4 regions of the Bradyrhizobium sp. BR 1433 genome follow, and region 1 is predicted to be linked to each of the others. Evidence: riboswitches for the same ligand, from Rfam matches in the RefSeq annotation. Region 1 holds a riboswitch; each other region holds the start of a gene.
What was found. A riboswitch is a leader RNA that binds a small molecule or an ion and turns the genes downstream of it on or off. The one in region 1 is predicted to bind cobalamin.

Region 1 (4,956 bases):
CTGCCGGAACTCTACCCCAGTTTCGGTGCGTTTGTAATATTCGGAGACGGTGCGGCGGGTCACACCCGCCCCACCGGATCATGCTCTAGAACGTCGCGCCGGCCTTTACCATGTAGGTGCGGCCGGGCAGCGGATAGGCCGAGAAGCGGCCTTCGGTGAACGTGCTCGCGATGGCGTAGTCGTAATAGAGCGCGTTGAACAGGTTGTTCACGCTCAGCGACCAGAAGAAGCGGTCAACTTGCCCGCTCAGCTTGATATCGGCGGTGGCGTTGCCGGGAATCCGGCTCTGGGTGTTGGCCTGGTCGTTGTCCATGATGCGCGAACTCCAGGCCCGCACCGTGGCGTCGAACACCAGATAGTTCTGCCAGATATTCCAGGTGACGCCGAGATTGCCGGTGTAGCGCGACACCAGCGGCACGTCGTTGCCGGCCCAGATGCCTTCGCGGAACACCGCACGGGTGATCGCCATGCCGCCGCGCAGGGTGACGCTGTCGCTGACCTTGAGCGAGGCACTGGTCTCCGAGCCATAGCGGCGGGTGGGGTCGAGGTTGGTGTTGAAGAACAGCACCGGGTTGAAATGGATCTCGTTCTCGAGATCCATCAGATAGACGCTGGTCTGGACCTGGAAGCGGTTGGTCCTGACGCGAAAGCCGCCCTCGAACATCCTGCGAGGTCTGGGTCTTGAGCTGGAAGGTCTGCGGGATCGGGGCGAAGGTCAGCGGGTCGAATGACGGACCCGACGCGACGCGTTCGTCGACATCGGGCGTGCGGAATGCGCGTGCCGCGCGGCCGAACACCGAGAAAGTGTCGGTCAGGCGATGCTCGATGCCGACATGCAGCGCGTATTGCGTCTCGTTGCTGTCGAGCGGTGCCGCCTGGGTGTCGAATGCGAATGGCGCATTCGGGTCGTAGCGATCGCGCGCCGAGATGCTGGTGTTCTGCACGCGCGCGCCGTAGGCGAAGTCGGTCGTCGGCAACAGGCCCAGCGTATGTTGCCAATAGCCGGCCACGGACTGCTGCTCGATATTGTAGATATGGAACGGGTCGACGCCCTGATAGGCGCCGCGCGCCTCGCGGAAGGTCGAATCGTAATAGTCGATGCCGGTCAGGATTGTCGACGGCATGCCCAGCATCACGTTCTTGACGCTGAGCCGCGGCGTGAGCGACCAGGTCTGCAGCGCGGCGTCATTGTAGGTCGAGGCGAAGCTGATGGTCGGCACCGTGCCGAAGAAGCCGCTTTGCGTCTCGCGCTGCCGCCAGCCACCGTCGACGATGAGGTCGACGCCGTTCATCAGCGTCCTGGTGAAGCCGGCGGTGACGCTGGCGGTCTGCTGGTTGGCATAGTCGAAAGGCGTCGCGGCGCCGCGGCGGTCGGTGAGCAACTCGTTGACACCGATCGACGGATCGATCAGCCGTCCGCCGGGCAGGCCGAGCTTTTGGTCGCTGCCCGTGACGGTCAGGAAGGCGGTGAGATCCAGCGTGGTGTAGTTGATGTTGCCGACGGCGTTGCGCTGGTCGAGCGCATTGTTGACGCGGTAGCCGTCGGACTTGATGCCGTTGCCGTAGAACGAGGTGGACCACGGTCCGGAATTGAGCGCCGCGGACACCGCGGCCATGCGGGTGTTGAACGAGCCAAATCCGGCCTCGGCGCGCATCGCTGTCGGCGGGCAGCCGACGCCGGTCTTGGTGATGATGTTGACGACGCCGCCCACCGCGTTGTCGCCGTAGAGCACTGCGCCGCTGTTGCCGCGCGTGATCTCGATGCGCTCGATCGAATCGAGCGGAATCGTGGTGAGGTCGAAGCCGGCCTTGTCGACGTCGTTGAGGCGGCGGCCGTTGAGCAGGAAAAGGGTATTGTCGGTCGCGAATGCGCCGAAGCCGCGCAGGTCGACCGACGTCTTGGCGCCGTTCGGTCCGCCATAGGGCGTTTGCAGTTGCACGCCCGGCACCTGCGCGAGGATCTCGGGCAACGACTGCACCGGCGAATGCGCGATGTCGTCGGCGGTGATCACGGCCGAGGAGGAGCCGACAATGCCGGCGAGCTGGCGGCCGCCGGTGCCGCCCGTTCCGGTGGCCACGCCGGTCCCTGTCGTGCCCGATCCGGCTCCGCTGCCTGTATTGTTGCCTTGCGAGGTGCCCGGCGCCGGGCGTCGCGGCGCCGGCGCTTCGTCAGCGGCCGGCCTGGCGCGCGTGACGTTCTGGTCGCCCGGCTTGGTGACTTCGATCGCCGGCAGCTGATCGGGAGCGGGTGCCTGCTGCGCCCGCGCTGCGGAGACAAGGAATGCCGGCGCGAGCATCGTCGCCGGCGCGATCATCGTCGACGCGAGCAGAAGCGCGCGGCGCCGCCGATGGAAAGGGAAGGAGAACATAAGCAAGGCCTCGGCAACGTCAGTGGCACGTCACCGCGAACCAGTCTCACCATCGTGCTCACGGCATCAGGTGAAGCTCATGCCTGTACTCCCCGACCGGCAGCATCGCGTGTGACCACGGCTGACGGCAGGTCTCCTGGCTCGCGGGTCGTTACCCTTCGTCGCCTTCCCAGGACCGAGATTCCCAGTGGCCTGTGACGAAGGATTCACCGCATACAGTTGCGGGGGCAGCCGCGGCGTTGGGGAAGTTTCCCCGTACCGCATTCCCTTTTCATCTCATGAAAGAACCGTCATGTTCATCTAGGGTTCGGCCGGGTAGCAAAGTCAATCCGGCGGAAGTCGGGCAATGGCCGTGCGGCCACGGTTTTTGTCGAGTGTCGCTTGTCTGCCACGACGATCGCTGTAAGAGCATGGATCCGATGAGCGTGCAGGATTTTGCCTTGGCGGCCGAGGTCGCGGCGCGGCGCCGGTGGGGCGCCACCGCGGCGCTGCTCGCGCTCGTGGTCCTGCTGTGCGTGCTCTCGCTCGGCGTCGGGCCGGTGCGGCTGTCGCCGCTCGCGGTGATCGAGGCGCTGTTCGGCGGCGGCAGCGATGTGGCGCAGGTGATCGTGCGCGAGATCCGCCTGCCGCGCACCATCCTGGCATTTGCGATCGGCGGCATTCTCGGGCTGTCCGGTGCGGCGCTGCAAGGGCTGCTGCGCAATCCGCTGGCCTCGCCGTCGCTGTTCGGCGCGCCGCAATCGGCCGCGTTCGGCGCGGTGCTGGTGATCGCGCTGGGCCTCGCCGATGTGCGCTCCTACACGCTGCCGGTGGTCGCGATCATCGCCGCCTTCGGCTCGGTGTTCGCGCTGCTTGCGATCGCCGGCCGCAATGCCGGGCTGTTGATCCTGATCCTCGCCGGGCTCGCGATCTCGAGCTTTGCGGGGGCGGCAACCGCGCTGGTGATGAATCTCTCGAGCAATCCGTTCGTGGTGCTGGAGATCGCGTTCTGGCTGCTCGGCTCGTTGGAGGACCGCAGCTTCCAGCACGTGGCGCTGGCGCTCCCCTTCATCATCGCAGGCGCCGCCATCCTGCTCAGCCAGGCGAGCGCCTTCCGCGCGCTGACACTCGGCGAGGAGGCGGCGCAGAGCCTTGGCGTCGACGTCGGGCGGTTGCGGCTTTTCGTGATCACGGGCGTGGCGCTCGGCGTAGGCGGCGCGGTCGCGGTCACCGGCACGATCGGTTTCATCGGCCTCGTTGCGCCGCATCTGATGCGTCCCGTGATCGGTCACGATCCGGCGCGGCTCTTGGTGCCGAGTGCCCTCACCGGCTCGGCGCTGCTGCTCGCCGCCGACATCGCGGTGCGCATCATTCCTTCAACCTCGGACATCAAGGTCGGCGTGCTGACCTCGATCATCGGCGTGCCGTTCTTTCTCTATCTGATCATGCGCGAGCGCCGCGCGCTCGGCGGAGGCGTGGCATGACGCTGCTCTCCGCCGTCGCTCTCAATGCCTCGCTCGGCAGCCGCAAGGTGCTGCACGATGTCTCGCTGTCGCTGCCGTCGGGCCATCTGGTCGCGCTGGTCGGGCCGAACGGCGCCGGCAAGACCACACTGCTGCGCGCGCTGGCCGGGCTGATTCCGTCGGGCGGCGAGATCCGGATCGGCGGCGATGTGCTGGCGTCGCTGCCGCTGCGCGAGCGCGCGAAACGATTCGCCTATCTGCCGCAGGGGCACATGGTGCACTGGCCGCTGCCGGCACGCGATATCGTCGCGCTCGGCCGCTATCCGCACGGCGCGACCGATCCGGCGCGGATGTCGCAGACGGATATGGAGGCGGTGCTGCGCGCGATGCAGGCGGTCGACGTCACTGAATTCAGCGATCGCCGCGTCACCGAACTCTCCGGCGGCGAGCGCAGCCGCGTCGCGCTGGCCCGGGTGCTCGCGGTGGAGGCGCCGGTGATTCTCGCCGACGAGCCGACCGCCTCGCTCGATCCACGCCACCAGATCGACGTGATGCAGAAGCTGCGCAACGTCGCCGATGCCGGTGTGCTGGTGATCGTGGTGACGCATGACCTGGGACTCGCCGCGCGCTTCGCCGATCATGTTCTGGTGCTGTCGGAGGGACGGCTGGCCGCGCAGGGCGCGCCTGCTGAAGCGTTGTCGGAAGCGGTCCTCGCCAGCGTGTTCCGGGTCAGCGCCTATCGTGCCGAATTTCAGCGCGAGGCCGTCATCGTGCCGTGGGCGGACGTCTGATGTGGCCACGTCCTCACCACGAGCTCAGTTCACCTCTCCCGCTTGCGGGGGAGGTCGCTGCGCTCGAAGAGCGCAGCGGGTGGGGGCTCTCTCCACGATATGAACTCGCTGCGAAACCCCCACCCCAACCCTCCCCCGCAAGCGGGAGAGGGGGCGCACTTTCAGTGTGGCCGCCATCTCGCTTCGCTTCATCTTGGAGCGGTGGTCGCGATACTGCTGTGGCTTATCTCTGCCGGTGCCGCGTCCGCCGCCGGACCGCGCATCGTCTCGATGAATGTCTGCAGCGACCAGCTCGTGCTGTCGCTGGCCGATCCGGACCAGATTATCGGCCTCAGCCGCTTCTCGCGTGATGCC
Region 2 (4,956 bases), 350 kb from region 1:
TCCCGAGAGCGCGGCGGAAGCCTATATCCGCCTGATCGGCTATGCCGGCGCCACCGGCGCGCATATGCACATCTGCCACTTCAACTCGTCGAGCAAGACGGATATCGAGCGCTGTGTCGCGCTGATCGCGAAAGCGCAGGCGCAGGGCCTGCCGATCACGGTGGAGGCCTATCCCTACGGCACCGGCTCGACTGTGCTGGCGGCGACCTTCTTCAGCGATCCGAAATTCGAGGAGCGCAACGGCCTCGGTTACGATTCGGTGCAGCGCGTGACCGACGGTCACCGTTTCGGCAGCCGCGAGGAGCTGCTGGCGGCACAGGCCGAAGAGCCCTCGACCTTGGTGCTGTGGCATGTGCTCGACATCGAGAACAACGCGCATCATCGCGATCTGCTCGATATGGCGGTGCTGTATCCGGGCGGCGCGATCGCCTCCGACGCGATGCCGTGGACGCTGTCGGATGGCCGTCCCTACAGCGGCGACGCCTGGCCGCTGCCCGACGATGCCACCTCGCATCCGCGCTCGGCCGGCTGCTTCACCCGCTTCATCCGTGAATGGGTGCGCGAGCGCAAGAAAGTGTCGCTGCTCGAGGGCATCCGCAAATGCGCGCTGATCCCGGCCGAGATCCTGTCGGCGAGCACGCCGGCGATGCGGGCCAAGGGCCGGCTGCAGGTCGGCGCCGACGCCGATGTTGTGGTGTTCGACTACGAGACGCTGAGCGATCGCGCGACCTTCTCGGCGATGAATCGTCCGGCGGAGGGCGTGCGGCATCTCGTGGTCAGCGGCCAGCCGCTGATCAGCGACGGTGTGCTCGATGTCGCGGCGCGTCCCGGCCGGCCGGTGCGCCGGCCTATCACGGGGGGCTGAGGTGCCGGTCCCGATCCTGCTGGTCGCGGGCTTCCTCGGGGCGGGCAAGACCACGGTCGTCAACCATCTGCTGGCGCATGCGCAAGGGCGGCGCATCGCCGCCGTGGTCAACGATTTCGGTGCGATCAATATCGACGCCGAGCTGATCGCCGGCGCCAGCGACGGCGTGGTCAGCCTGAGCAATGGCTGCATCTGCTGCACGCTGGAGGGCGACCTGCTGCGCACGCTCGCCACGTTGCTGCGGCGTGATCCGCGTCCCGAATTCATCGTGATCGAGACCAGCGGGATCGCCGATCCCGCCGACATCGTGCGCAACCTGATGGATCCCGTGATCTGGAAGGAGGCGCCGCTGGAGACCGTGCTGTGCGTGGTCGACGCGACGCAGCCTGCGGCGAAGCTGAACGATGCGCTGCTGCGCTCGCAGCTCCGGGCGGCGGACGTGGTGGCGCTGAGCAAGGTCGATCTGACTGACGCCGCCACCTGCGCCGCGATCCGCGACGCCGTGCGCGCGGCGCGTCCGGCGGCCGTGGTGGTTGATGCCTTGCATGGCGAGGTGCCGGCCGCGCTGCTGTTCCCAGCGGACCTCGATCATGTGTCGGCGCCGCGCGAGACCGCGCCGCGACGGCCGTCGTCCGATCGCTTCGACACGCTGAGCTGGACCTCGGAGCGGCCCGTCGTGCTGCCGCGCTTGCAGCAGGCGATCGGCAGACTGGCGCCGAAGCTGGCGCGGGCGAAGGGATTGTTCGAGACGGTGGAGCAGCCCGGGCGGCTGACCGTGCTTCAACTCGCCGGCGGCCGCGCGACCTTGGCTGCGGGCGGCGTCCCGTCGCCCGGCGTGCCGCGCACGCGCATCGTGTTCATCGCCGAGATGGGTGCGCTGTCGCGCGCGGAGATTGATGAGGTGATGCAGGGATGCGTCGAGGCTCAGTGACGCGAACCTACGTTTCCCGTCATCCTGAGGAGCCGCGAAGCGGCGTCTCGAAGGATGAATTGGCCGCCAGCCGGGCCGTGCATCCTTCGAGACGCGCGTGCCGCGCTCCTCAGGATGACGGGTTGCCTTTGGGCGTCAGCCCTCGACGTCGCTGTGTCATCGCCGCAGCAGCATCTCGCAAAGCATGTGTGCGACAATCGCATCGAATTGACAGCCTTGCCGGCACCACCTATCGTTTTTGCCGACGGTTCCCTTCGGGGATCAAAAGGGAATGCGGTGCGAGGGTAACCCCAATGCCGCAGCTGTCCCCGCAACTGTAAACGGCGAGCCTTTCGTCAATTTGCCACTGGGCCATCGGCCCGGGAAGGCGTCGACAGGCGATGACCCGTGAGCCAGGAGACCTGCCGTCAGTCGTGGTCACACGCGAGCACATCGGGCGGGGGCGTCCTGGTGGGATCGGAGCACTGCCTTTTCGGCAATGCGCCATCCGCGTTCGCGGTGACGTGCCACGTTACCGCGAGTCCTTTCATGTCTCCGTCCTCTCCCGTTGCGCGCAAATGGCGCCTCGGTCTTCTCTGCTCCCTGTCATCGCTGCTGTTGCCGGCCGAAGGCTCGGCACAAACGCCGCCACCAACCAGGCTCGATCCGATTGAGGTCGCGCCTTCCGCTGTGGCAAGGCCGAAGCCCGCGGCGCGAAGCCGTGCCGTGGCCGCCGCGGCGCGGCCGAGGCCCGCGACGATCGCAACAACCGGCAACACGCCGCGCGTCGCAGCGTCGGGCGTACGGGGATCGGCATCGCCGACGCTCAATGCCACCACGCAGGGCGGCACCGGCAGTCGTCTCAATCTGACGCCGCTGCAGACGCCGGCCAGCGTCGAGATCATCACGGCGCAGACCATCGCTGAACGCGGCCAGCATAATGTGCTCGATGCCGTCACCCAGGACGCGGCTGGCTTCATCGCAACGCCGGCACCCGGCAATGGCGGCCTGTCGTTCAGCACCCGCGGCTTTGCCGGCAGCAACTCGGTGATGACGCTGTATGACGGCACGCGCTTCTATATCGGCTCCGGCACGCTGACGTTCCCCTACGACACCTGGTCGACGCAACGCATCGAAGTGCTGCGCGGCCCGGCCTCGGTGCTGTACGGCGAAGGCGCGATCGGCGGCGTCATCAACGTGATTCCGAAGAAGCCGCAGAGCACGCCCTATAACGAGGCCGAGGTTTCGCTCGACAGCAACATGACGCGGCGGCTCTCGGTGGACAGCACCGGTCCGATCAATCCCAATGTGTCGTACCGCATCAACGCCACCGGCAACATGTCGGACGGCTGGGTCGATCGCGACAAGACCTCGAACGCGGTGGTCTCCGCTGCCGTGCGGGTGCAGGCGTCGGACAATCTCGCCTTCACGCTCTCGGAAGATTACGGCGATCGCAGCCCGTCGCGCTATTTCGGCACGCCGCTGATCAACGGCGCGATCCACGATGCGCTGCGCTTCAAGAACTACAACGCATTGGACAGTGCGATCCGATATCAGGACAGCTGGACCCGGTTCAAGACCGAGTGGGATGTCGCCGACGGCATCAAGGTCAACAACACGCTGTATTACCTGACCAGCGAGCGGCACTGGCGCGACATCGAAAACTACACCTGGAATCCGAAGAGCCAGCTGATCGATCGCACGAGCTATATCGAGATCTTTCACGACCAGAAGCAACTCGGCAACCGGATGGATGCGACCTTCAGCGGTCACGTGTTCGGCCTTGCGAACCAGGTCGTCGCCGGGTTCGACGTCAACCGGATCGACTTCACCCATACCAACAACTCGCCCTATGGCGGCGCGTCGTCGGTCAATCCTTATGTGTTCGATCCCGGATCGTTCTTCGCCACGACGACGGCGACCACGCCGGGCTTCAACGCGATCGTCAATCAATACGCGCTGTTCGCCGAGGATCGGCTCTCGCTGACCGATCAGTTGTCACTCGTGACCGGGGTCAGGTATGACCGCCCCGAGGTCGATCGCACCGACTACAAGACGCCGGCAAACAGCTTTGAAACCACGCTGTCGGGCACCAGCTGGCGCGCCGGGCTGGTGTACGAGCCGATCAAGAACCTCGCGTTCTATGGCCAGTACGCGGTCGGCGTCGATCCAGTCAGCAATCTGATCTCGCTGTCGACTTCGCAGAAGACGTTCCAGCTCGCGACCGGCAAGCAGACCGAGATCGGGGTCAAGCAGTCGTTCTGGGGCGGCCGCGGCGAGTGGACGCTGGCCGCTTACGAGATCGTCAAGACCGGGCTGACGATTCCCGATCCCGGCAATCCCACCGGCGGCCTGGCATTGCAGATCGGCCAGCAATCATCGCGCGGGGTCGAAGGATCGATCGGGCTCGCGCTGAGCGACGGCTGGCGCGTCGACGCCAATCTTGCACTGCTGCGCGCCAGATACGACAACAACAGCCAGGTGGTCGGCGGCAAGATCGTCAGCTTCAACGGCAATGTCCCGGTCAACGTGCCGCAGCAGGTCTCGAATGTCTGGCTGACCTGCGATTTCGCGCCCAACTGGTCGGTCTATGGCGGCGTGCAGATCGTCGGTGCGATGTACTCCGATCTTGCCAACACCCAGCTGCGTCCGGGCTACAATGTGGTCAATGGCGGCGTCAGGTGGAAGCCGGATGACCGCACCACGGTCGCGTTCCGCGTCTACAACCTGTTCGACAAGGCTTACGCGGTGACCTCGAACGGCACCGGGCAGTGGCTGCTAGGCATGCCGCGTACCGCCGAATTGTCCGTCAACGTGAAGTTCTGACCATGCGCAACGCTCTGATCCGGCGCGGGCGGCGGTGGCTCTATATCGTCCATCGCTGGATCGGCATTGCGACGTGTCTCCTGTTCGCGATGTGGTTCATCTCCGGCCTTGTCATGATGTACGTGGCCTTTCCGCGCCTTACCGACAGCGAGCGCCTCGCCGCGCTTCCTGTCATTCCCTGGAGCAAGGTGCGGGTCACACCCGATCGCGCGATGGCGATCGCGGGCGTGGAGCGTTATCCGCGTGATCTGCGGCTTTCGATGATGGATGACACGCCCGTCTATCGGGTGACCGGCTGGAAGGAAGGGGCGATCACCATTTCGGCGACCGACGGCAGCGTGATCGACCGGATCAC
Region 3 (4,956 bases), 3.7 Mb from region 1:
CGAGCCGCAGCGACGGCAATGCGGCGCGGCCGCGCCGCCAGCCGGCCGCGAAGGCAGCAAGATCGCTGTCGGAAAACGACAACACCACGAGATCGGCCGGATCCTGGCCGAGGTCCCTTGGCGTCGCGGTCTCTTCAAGGCCGCGGCTCTCGCGGAAGACGACGTGCATCAGACACCAAGCCGTGCCCTGATCGCGGCTTCATCGATATCGGCATGTTCGCCGATCACGACGAGCTTCGACTGCCGCGCCCGGGCGCCCCAGGGCATGTCGAACTGATGCCGCACCCGCTCGCCGACCGATTGCACCAGCAGCCGCATCGCCTTGCCTTCGACCGCGATGTAGCCCTTGGCGCGCAGCACGTTCTGCTCGCGCGCCAGCCCCTTGATCGAGGCGACCAGCGCGTCGACATCCGAAACTTCCGGAAGATCGATCACGACGGAATTGAAATCGTCGTGCTCGTGTTCCTCCTCGCCATCGTGATGCGACGGCCGCGCCGCGAGATCGCTTTCCGCCGCCGCCCCGAGCCCGAGGATCACGCGCGCGTCGATCGTGCCGTCGACGACAGGCAACATCGGCACCTCGCGCGGCATCTCGGCCGCGATCACCGCTTTCGCTGCCTTGATCCCCTCCGCCCCGGCGAGATCCGCCTTGGTCAGCAGCACGATATCGGCACAGGCGATCTGGTCCTCGAACACTTCCGACAGCGGCGTCTCGTGGTCGAGATTGCCGTCCGCCGCACGCTGCGCATCCACCGCGGCCGGATCAGGCGCAAAACGGCCGGCGGCGACGGCCTCGGCGTCGGCGAGCGCGATCACGCCGTCGACCGTGATCCGCGAACGGATCTCCGGCCAGTCGAACGCTTTCAGCAGCGGCTTCGGCAGGGCGAGCCCGGAAGTTTCGATCACGATGTGATCGGGCTTCACGTTCCGCGCCAGCAACTGCTCCATCGCCGGGATGAAATCATCGGCGACGGTGCAGCAGATGCAGCCATTGGCGAGTTCGACGATGTTCTCGGCCGGACAATTGGCGTCGGCGCACGACTTCAGGATGTCGCCGTCGACGCCTTCGCTGCCGAATTCGTTGACCAGCACCGCGAGCTTCTTGCCGTTGGCATTGCGGATCAGATGCTGGATCAACGTCGTCTTGCCGGAGCCGAGAAAGCCGGTCACGACGGTGACCGGAATTTTGGCGAGCGTGGTCATTCTGCGGCCTCCGGCACGACGGGAAGAGGTGGAATGCGGGCGAGCGATTGCTTGCGGAAGATTTCCGGACGGCTGCGCCACGGCACGATGCCGTCGGGCGCCGCCGCATATGCGGAGGCACCGGCGATCACATCCGCGGCATTGGCTTCGGACAGCCGGCCGTAGACATAGGACCACCGCCCCGGCGCGCTGAGCGCGACCGAGCAACCCTGGCTGCAGGCCGACAGGCATGCGACGGGAACCAGATCGACGTCATCGGGCACGCCCGCCTCGACAAGCGCGGCATGCAGGCGTGCACCGGGCGCGAGCTCACCTTCCGCCGGCGTCTGGCCGGCGCGGCAGGTGATGCAGACATGAAGTGTAACGCTCATCGCCCTTCCTGGATTGACAGCGGGAAGCGATGAGGCACACGAACCGATTTTGGACAGGTTCGTTCCCCGTCGCGGAACACCCCGTCCGCCGGTTTCACAACATGCTGCGTTGGCAGGTCTCCCGGCTTGCGGAGCAGGTTTTACCCTTCGATGCCCACCTTCCCGACTCCGTATGGAATCAGTGGCTTGGGCATCTCTCCGGTGACGGTCGCGGGGGCGGCTGCGCTTCGGGCCCGATTTAGCGGAGCCCTATCGCATTCCCTCTTCGCCTGTCGTAGGACAGGAACCAACGCAGGACCACCATTCGTCCAAGCCTCGCACTTGTCAAGCCGAAGGAATGTGATGACTTCTGATGGAAAGGACGCTGAAGACGGCGCCGTCGGCACCGATCTTTCGCCGGATGCGCGCCACGCGGACAAGATGGCGAAAAAGAAGGCCGCCCGCGACCGCATCATGGCGACCAAGAGCGGTGAAAAGGGCCTGATCATCGTTCATACCGGCGCCGGCAAAGGAAAATCGTCCTCCGCGTTCGGCATGATCGTGCGCTGTGTGGCTCACGGCTTTCCCTGCGCCGTGGTGCAGTTCATCAAGGGCGCCTGGGATACCGGCGAGCGCCGCCTGCTCACCGGGCATTTCGGCGATCTCTGTCAATTTCACGCCATGGGCGAAGGCTTTACCTGGGAGACGCAGGATCGCGCCCGCGACATCGCGGCAGCGCAAGCCGGCTGGGAAAAGGCCAGGCAGCTGATCGCAGACCCAAGCCTGCGCATGGTCGTGCTCGACGAGATCAACATCGCGCTACGCTACGATTACCTCGCGATATCAGATGTCGTCGACTTCCTGACCACGTCGAAGCCGCCGATGACCCATGTCGTGCTCACCGGGCGCAATGCCAAGGAGGAGCTGATCGAGATTGCCGACCTCGTCACCGAGATGACGCTGGTGAAGCATCCGTTCCGCTCCGGCATCAAGGCCCAGCCGGGCGTCGAGTTCTGACAGACATCACCATGGCGCGCGCATTGATGATCCAGGGAGCCGGCTCGGACGTGGGCAAATCGCTCATCGTCGCCGGCCTTGCGCGTGCCGCCCGACGACGCGGCCTGCGCGTACTACCGTTCAAGCCGCAGAACATGTCGAACAACGCGGCGGTGACCGTCGACGGCGGCGAGATCGGCCGCGCTCAGGCGTTGCAGGCGCTCGCCGCCGGCGTCGAGCCGCACACCGACATGAACCCGGTGCTGCTCAAGCCCGAGACCGATGTCGGCGCCCAGATCATCGTGCACGGCAACCGGATCGCGACCGCACGCGCGCGCGAATATGCCGGCATGAAACCATCATTGATGGGCGCGGTGCTGGAGAGTTTTGCGCGCCTGAAGCAGCGCGCCGATCTGGTGCTGGTCGAGGGCGCCGGCAGCCCCGCCGAGGTCAACTTACGCAAGTCCGATATCGCCAATATGGGTTTTGCGCGCAAAGCCGACGTGCCCGTGGTGCTGGTCGGCGACATCGACCGCGGCGGCGTGATCGCGCAGCTGGTCGGCATCAAGACGGTGATCGACCCTGATGATGCGGCGATGATCCAGGGCTTTGTCATCAACAAGTTCCGCGGCGATCCGACGTTGTTCGAGGACGGCTACCGCTTGATCGAAGAGCGCACCGCCTGGCGCGGCTTTGGCGTGCTGCCCTGGTTCGTCCGCGCCGGCGAACTTCCGGCCGAAGATGCGCTCGGGCTCGGCGAGGCGCGCAAGCCCGGCCAGTGCAAGATCGCGTTCCTTGCGCTGTCGCGGATCGCGAATTTCGACGACCTCGATCCGCTGAAGCTCGAGCCCGGCGTCGATCTCGTGATGGTGCGTCCAGGCGAAGCCATCCCGGGTGATGCGAAGCTCGTCATCATGCCCGGCTCGAAATCGACCCGCGGCGATCTCGCCTTCCTGCGCGCGCAGGGCTGGGACATCGATCTCCTCGCGCATCATCGCCGCGGCGGCCATGTCCTCGGCCTGTGCGGCGGCTACCAGATGCTTGGACACAGCGTCGCCGATCCCGATGGGATCGAAGGTCCTGCCGGCGAAACACGCGGGCTCGGGCTGCTCGATGTCACGACCACGATGACCGAACAGAAGACACTGACACGCGTCAGCGCGGTGCATGCCGCGACCAGCCAGCCGATCAGCGCTTACGAAATCCATATCGGCCGCACCGACGGCCCGGATCGCGCGCGGCCTTTTGCGTTGCTTGATGGTACGGCTGAGGGCGCGGTTTCCGCAGATCGGCGCGTTCACGGCAGCTATCTGCACGGGCTGTTCGCCTCGGACGAATTTCGCAAGGCTTTCCTCGCGCAACTCGACATCGCGGCGGCCGATCAGCCCTACGGCGCCAAGGTCGAGAGCGCGCTCGACGCACTTGCCGAACACATCGAGACCCATCTCGATGTCGAAGGCCTGCTCGCGCTGGCGCGTTAAAGCGAGATGATTCCTTCTCACCTCGCCCCGCGTGCGGGAGAGGTCGGAACGCATCGTTAGATGCGTTCCGGGTGAGGGGGAGTCTCCGCAACCGCAGCTGTCGCCGAATACGCGGATACGGCCCCTCACCCCAGCCCTCTCCCCGTAAGAACGGGGAGAGGGAGCGCAGCGCCGTCGCAATCAGCGCGACAGCACGGCGGAAAGGCGAGACCATTCGCTCTCACTGCCCAGTAAGCCGAGGCGCAGCCATCCCGGTTTCTGCTGGAAAACCCGCGACCAGATCTGTGCACGGGCAAGCTTCTCCTGCGCGGCCAACGCATCGCCGGTCTCGTAGAGCCGGAACAGCGGTGTGCCGCCGACCAGCGTCCATCCCTGCGATCGCGCCATTGCATCGAGCCTGACGCAGTCGTCCGCGAGCCGCGCGGCCGTCGCCGTTGCCCAGTCGCGATCGAGCAACGCGCGCCGTCCGATCGCAATCGCGGCGCCCGAAACCGGCCAAGGGCCCGCCATCGCGGCAAGCGCGGCGATGTCCGCCTCGCTGCCGACAGCGAAGCCGAGCCGCAGGCCGGCAAGTCCGTAGAACTTTCCGAAGGAGCGCAGGATCAGCAGCCCGGCGCGTCCTGCTTCCGGTGCAAGGGACAGGTCAGGAACGGCGTCCGCAAAACTCTCGTCGATGACGAGCCGGCCAACGCGCGGCAGCAGTGCCAGCAACTCGCGCCGATCATGGCGTCGTCCATCAGGATTGTTCGGGTTGACGACGACGGCAATGTCCGCACCCGCCAGCGCGGCGAGATCGGTCACCTCGGCGACGTCCCAGCCGGCCGCCGACAACACCGCGGCATATTCATTGTAGGTCGGCGCCAGAATCCGGCGCCCGCTCCTTGAGCGCCAGATGCGGCAGCAACTGAATCGCGGCCTGCGCACCG
Region 4 (4,956 bases), 1.1 Mb from region 1:
AAATGGCGGAATAACGTCTGATTGCGCCTTGCTGGCAACCCAACGCGGACGCTGGCCAATGACCATCGCGCAGCCGCGCAGCCGATGGCCTCAAACTCAGCGGCCGTGAAGAAAGGGCCCTATCCTGCCGATGTCGGAGGCCGTGATGGAGTGGCTACCGGCGCCGGCGGCCCTCTCGCTCTTCAGTGTGACAGCCGGAGCAGCTTATTCCGAGCGGAACTAGAAATTCGGGTCGAAGTGCTCGGAGACGCTGTCGACCATGAGGCAGAGCATCCGCGCAGGCTTATGTTCCACGAAATGGCGTTCGAGCCGTTTGCGGCTGGTGCCCTTCAGATCTCACGTCCCAGGAGGCAGATATTCACTTCGAGGTCACGGTCCAGTTGTTGAAATTGAAATTCATCCCCCCGGGAGAGGAGGTGATCTCGACGCCGTATTGCACGCTACCGACGTTTATGTCGCCGAAATAGCCCGTCGACTTGATCCACTGCAGGATACTCTTGATGTCCACTGTCCCGCTGTTGGTCTTCGAAGTGCACAGGAGTGAGATGACTTTGTGACCATTGAAGCCTTCAAACACGTTCCAAGTCGCCCCGCCTGCATGGATATTGCGATAAGCCGGGATCGCCGCCCCGGAAGAGTCATAGTGATATGAAATCGGCTTTACGTTGCCGCTGCCGTCTGGGTTTCCGGTGTAGTTTGTCCAGAGCATAATCTCCTGCTGTTTTGAGCTGTCCCAGATATCGTAGGCGACGTCCCAAGCGCCACCAGCAGGAACAACCTGGTTGAAGCTCGAGCTTAGAGTGTTGATTGAACTGAGCGGTTTGCCGATATTGAATGACTCGTGCGGATAGCTCTTGATGCCTTTCGAATTAGGCTGGTTCGACCACACGCCCCACCGGTTGGCTTCATACACCGAAATCGTCTGAGGCCCAGCGCCAGCGCCCCATATGTCGTTGTTCCAGGAGTATCCATTGCGTGAGAAGTTCCCGTACGGAGCACTCGAACTCCAAATCGGAGTCTTTGCCGATACAGGCGCGGCGGACGATGACCTGACTTGATTCACAGTCTGGCTAAATAATTCATAATTCTCCCGTGTGCTGACGTCCCAAGTTTGGGACCCGCGCGAGAGGGCACCGTTTATCCGATTGGAATCCATAGGGCTCTCCTTGCTCTCATAAGCGACAAGGCATCGTTCCGATCGGCCTAGCGCCTACCCTAGGTTCGTGACCAAGCTCAGGCGTGGGCGGCAAGGGCATCTACAGACCAAGTCCGATGCTAGGAAGGTCAGCTTTCGAGAAGCTGACTAAGGCCTCGACACTGAGGTTTTGGGTCGTTGAAATTGACTTGATCTGGCTGAAGGGCTTGGACGGCGCACGCCATTTTGCGCGAGCCTTTTCGGTTGTGAGCATCCAATTGACGCAGGCGTGGTTGACATTGCAACGTTTTGACGAGGTGTGGGAAACTGTCGATGCGTCTATCGAGGCATTGGCGGGCGAGAATGCCGATCTCGATCTCAACAATGTTCAGCCCCCAGGGCGCGCTCTGGGACATAGTGGAACTCCAATCGGGCGCAGTTTCCGCCACGCCAAGTCGGCCGAAAAACGCCTTATGTAGGACGCCGACCGGAAACTAAAGTTGGGTGGTTTCAGCGGGTTGTGACTTTTCCAGGTGTGCGATGCCATCGGAGAAGTAGATGACCTCGACCGAATTCATCCCCTGTCAGCATGACAGACGAGAGCACCGCTATGAAAGCGATGTACGATTCTGGAAGGGGATTGATCGCGCTGTTGATGCCAAGGCCGAACAACGTCGGGCGACCGCACTAGACCCGCATACGATCGGTAAGGGCGCCTTTCGTAATCAAAGACCACCATTGCTCGAAAGAGCTGGCTACCCGTGCCCGATACGCAAGTTCGAGGCAAAGCGTCCGCATCACCCGGTCGAGGTTTGGGCTGGACGAGAAGGCGAGCGCCTTAAAGCTTCCCGCCAGTCGCTCACGGGCCTTGGGATAAGCTTGCAGAAATTTTGGAAAGGCCATCTTGCGGTCGTTGACATTCCCTTCCAAATCGCACCAGATATAGCTGTCGACGGTCCATCGTATCGCAAGATTTGGTGGCTAAGAGGGAAGCCGGTGAAGTACGGATCGATCCGTAAAATCCGGCGCTGCCCCCGCAACTGTAAGCAGTGAGTTGCTCTCGCCCTGTTAAGTCACTGATGCCGCGAGGCATTGGGAAGACAAGGGAGCAACGGCGACCTGCGAGCCAGGAGACCTGCCGCGACACCAAACACGTCCACGGGCGGGGTGTCCCGGCGGTCGCTTGCACAGCCATGCCGGCGACGCTTGTCCGCCGGAATGACGCAGCGTCCTCTCGACATCCGGCCCCAACAAGCATCACGGGGTCTGCACGATGTCACTCTCTCTCGATCGCGAAACAAAGCCAGCGCCACTCATCCAGTTGCGTCCAGAACCGCTCGCCGCGCCGGAAGCGTCGCCTCCGATGCAGGTGATCCGCCGTAACGGCACGGTGTCGAAATTCGACGCCAGCAAGATTTCGGTGGCGATGACCAAGGCGTTTCTGGCGGTCGAGGGACATGCCGCGGCCGCCTCGCGCCGGGTGCATGAGATCGTAGAGCAACTCACTGCTGAGGTCGTCACCGCGCTGTCGCGGCGGATGAGCGAGGGCCGCACCTTCCACATCGAAGACGTGCAGGATCAGGTCGAGCTGGCGCTGATGCGCAGCGAGCACCACAAGGTTGCGCGCGCCTATGTGCTGTACCGAGAGGAGCGCACGAGGCAGCGCGACGAGCAGGGGGCGGCGAAGACGGCAAAGCCCCCGGCGGGACCAGCGATTCAGGTCACGCTACGCGGCGGCACCAAGGTGCCGCTCGACCACGCGCGGCTGGCGCTGATCATCAACGAGGCCTGTGCCGGCCTTGACGGCGTCGACGCTGCGCCCGTCATCGCCGAGACGGAGCGCAACATCTATGACGGCATCGGCCAGGACGAGCTGGCGCTCGCCTCGGTGATGGCAGCCCGCACCCTCGTGGAACAGGAGCCGAACTACAGCTACGTCAGTGCCCGCCTGTTGCTCGACAAGCTGCGCACCGAGGTGCTGACCAATGTGCTCGATGCGCCGACCAGCGCGTCGCAGGCCGACATGGCCACGCGCTATGCAGAGTACTTCCCGGCCTATATCAAGACCGGCATCACGTCCGAACTGCTTGACGCCGAGCTCGGCCGTTTTGACCTCGCGCGTCTTGCCGCGGCGCTGAAACCGGAACGCGATCTGTCCTTCCAGTTCCTAGGCCTGCAGACGCTGTACGACCGCTATTTCCTGCATGTCCGCGGCAACCGCATCGAGCTGCCGCAGGCCTTCTTCATGCGCGTCGCCATGGGGCTCGCGCTGCGCGAGATCGACCGCGAGGCCCGCGCGATCGAGTTCTACGATTTGCTGTCGTCGTTCGACTTCATGGCCTCGACGCCGACGCTGTTCAACTCCGGCACGCTGCGGCCGCAGCTCTCGTCGTGTTTCCTGACCACCGTGGCCGATGACCTCGACGGCATCTTCAAGTCGATCAAGGACAACGCGCTGCTTGCCAAATATTCCGGCGGGCTCGGCAATGACTGGACCCGCGTCCGCGGGCTCGGCGCCCATATCAAGGGCACCAACGGCGAAAGCCAGGGCGTGGTTCCGTTCCTGAAAGTAGCCAATGACACCGCGATCGCCGTCAACCAGGGTGGCAAACGCAAAGGCGCGGTCTGCGCCTATCTTGAGACCTGGCACGTCGACATCGAGGAATTCCTCGATTTGCGCAAGAATACCGGCGACGACCGCCGCCGCACCCATGACATGAATACCGCCAACTGGGTGCCCGATCTGTTCATGCAGCGCGTTCGAGGCTGACGGCGAATGGACGCTGTTCTCGCCGGACGAGACGCAGGATCTGCACCATCTCTATGGTAAGCCATTTGCCGAGCGTTACGCCTATTACGAGGCCAAGGCCGCGGGCGGCGAAATGCGCCTGTTCAAGCAGATCCGCGCCGTCGACCTCTGGCGCAAGATGCTGACCATGCTGTTCGAGACCGGCCATCCCTGGATCACCTTCAAGGATCCGTGCAATTTGCGCTCGCCGCAGCGCCATGTCGGCGTGATCCACTCCTCGAATCTCTGCACCGAGATCACGCTAAACACGTCCGACGACGAGACCGCCGTGTGCAATCTCGGTTCGATCAACCTCGCCAACCACGTCCAGGACGGTCGGCTCGACGATGTCAGGCTGAAAAAGACGGTGACGACGGCGATGCGGATGCTCGACAACGTTATCGACATCAACTTCTACACCATCCCCGAAGCGCGCTGCTCCAATCTGCGGCATCGCCCGGTCGGGCTCGGCCTGATGGGGTTCCAGGACGCGCTACATATGCTGCGCGTCGCGGTAGCGTCTGATGCCGCCGTCGCCATCGCCGACACGAGCATGGAGGCGATCTCGTATCATGCGATTTCGGCGTCTTGCGATCTCGCCGCCGAGCGCGGGCGCTATCCGTCGTTCGAGGGCTCTCTGTGGAGCCAGGGCGTCCTGCCGATCGATTCGATCGACTATGTTGCCGATGCCCGCGGCGGGGTCACGATGGACCGTACGAGCACGCTTGACTGGGCAGCCCTGCGCGGCCGCGTCACCTCGGTCGGCATGCGCAACTCGAATGTGATGGCGATCGCGCCGACGGCGACGATCTCCAACATCTGCGGCGTCGTGCAGTCGATCGAGCCGGCCTACCAGAACCTTTATGTCAAATCCAACATGTCCGGCGATTTCACGGTGGTGAACGACCATCTGGTGCGCGACCTCAAGGCGCGCGGGCTGTGGGACGAGGTGATGGTCAACGACCTCAAATATTTTGACGGCAGCGTCGGTGCGATCGACCGCATCCCCGACGATCTCAAGGCGCTTTATGCG

Region 2: another riboswitch for cobalamin. It lies ahead of ACSKB9_RS20320 (TonB-dependent receptor); the one in region 1 lies ahead of ACSKB9_RS21990 (TonB-dependent receptor).
Region 3: another riboswitch for cobalamin. It lies ahead of ACSKB9_RS39430 (DUF1636 family protein); the one in region 1 lies ahead of ACSKB9_RS21990 (TonB-dependent receptor).
Region 4: another riboswitch for cobalamin. It lies ahead of ACSKB9_RS16770 (ribonucleoside-diphosphate reductase subunit alpha); the one in region 1 lies ahead of ACSKB9_RS21990 (TonB-dependent receptor).

What each region holds. Positions count from the first base shown of each region.
Region 1 covers NZ_JBPUGG010000001.1:4,511,869-4,516,824, reverse strand. Annotated here, with positions in the region: partial or broken gene ACSKB9_RS21990 (TonB-dependent receptor) at 86-2,369, opposite strand; cobalamin riboswitch at 2,479-2,676, opposite strand; gene ACSKB9_RS21985 (FecCD family ABC transporter permease) at 2,789-3,832, shown strand; gene ACSKB9_RS21980 (ABC transporter ATP-binding protein) at 3,829-4,602, shown strand; gene ACSKB9_RS21975 (ABC transporter substrate-binding protein) at 4,873-4,956, shown strand, end outside.
Region 2 covers NZ_JBPUGG010000001.1:4,161,696-4,166,651, reverse strand. Annotated here, with positions in the region: gene ACSKB9_RS20330 (amidohydrolase family protein) at 1-865, shown strand, start outside; gene ACSKB9_RS20325 (CobW family GTP-binding protein) at 867-1,796, shown strand; cobalamin riboswitch at 2,025-2,219, shown strand; gene ACSKB9_RS20320 (TonB-dependent receptor) at 2,325-4,601, shown strand; gene ACSKB9_RS20315 (PepSY domain-containing protein) at 4,604-4,956, shown strand, end outside.
Region 3 covers NZ_JBPUGG010000001.1:8,220,480-8,225,435, reverse strand. Annotated here, with positions in the region: partial or broken gene cobN (cobaltochelatase subunit CobN) at 1-169, opposite strand, end outside; gene cobW (cobalamin biosynthesis protein CobW) at 169-1,203, opposite strand; gene ACSKB9_RS39430 (DUF1636 family protein) at 1,200-1,574, opposite strand; cobalamin riboswitch at 1,669-1,880, opposite strand; gene cobO (cob(I)yrinic acid a,c-diamide adenosyltransferase) at 1,917-2,570, shown strand; gene ACSKB9_RS39420 (cobyric acid synthase) at 2,582-4,030, shown strand; partial or broken gene cobD (threonine-phosphate decarboxylase CobD) at 4,211-4,956, opposite strand, start outside.
Region 4 covers NZ_JBPUGG010000001.1:3,414,337-3,419,292, reverse strand. Annotated here, with positions in the region: gene ACSKB9_RS16780 (glycosyl hydrolase) at 359-1,156, opposite strand; gene ACSKB9_RS16775 (hypothetical protein) at 1,345-1,614, shown strand; cobalamin riboswitch at 2,071-2,292, shown strand; partial or broken gene ACSKB9_RS16770 (ribonucleoside-diphosphate reductase subunit alpha) at 2,409-4,956, shown strand, end outside.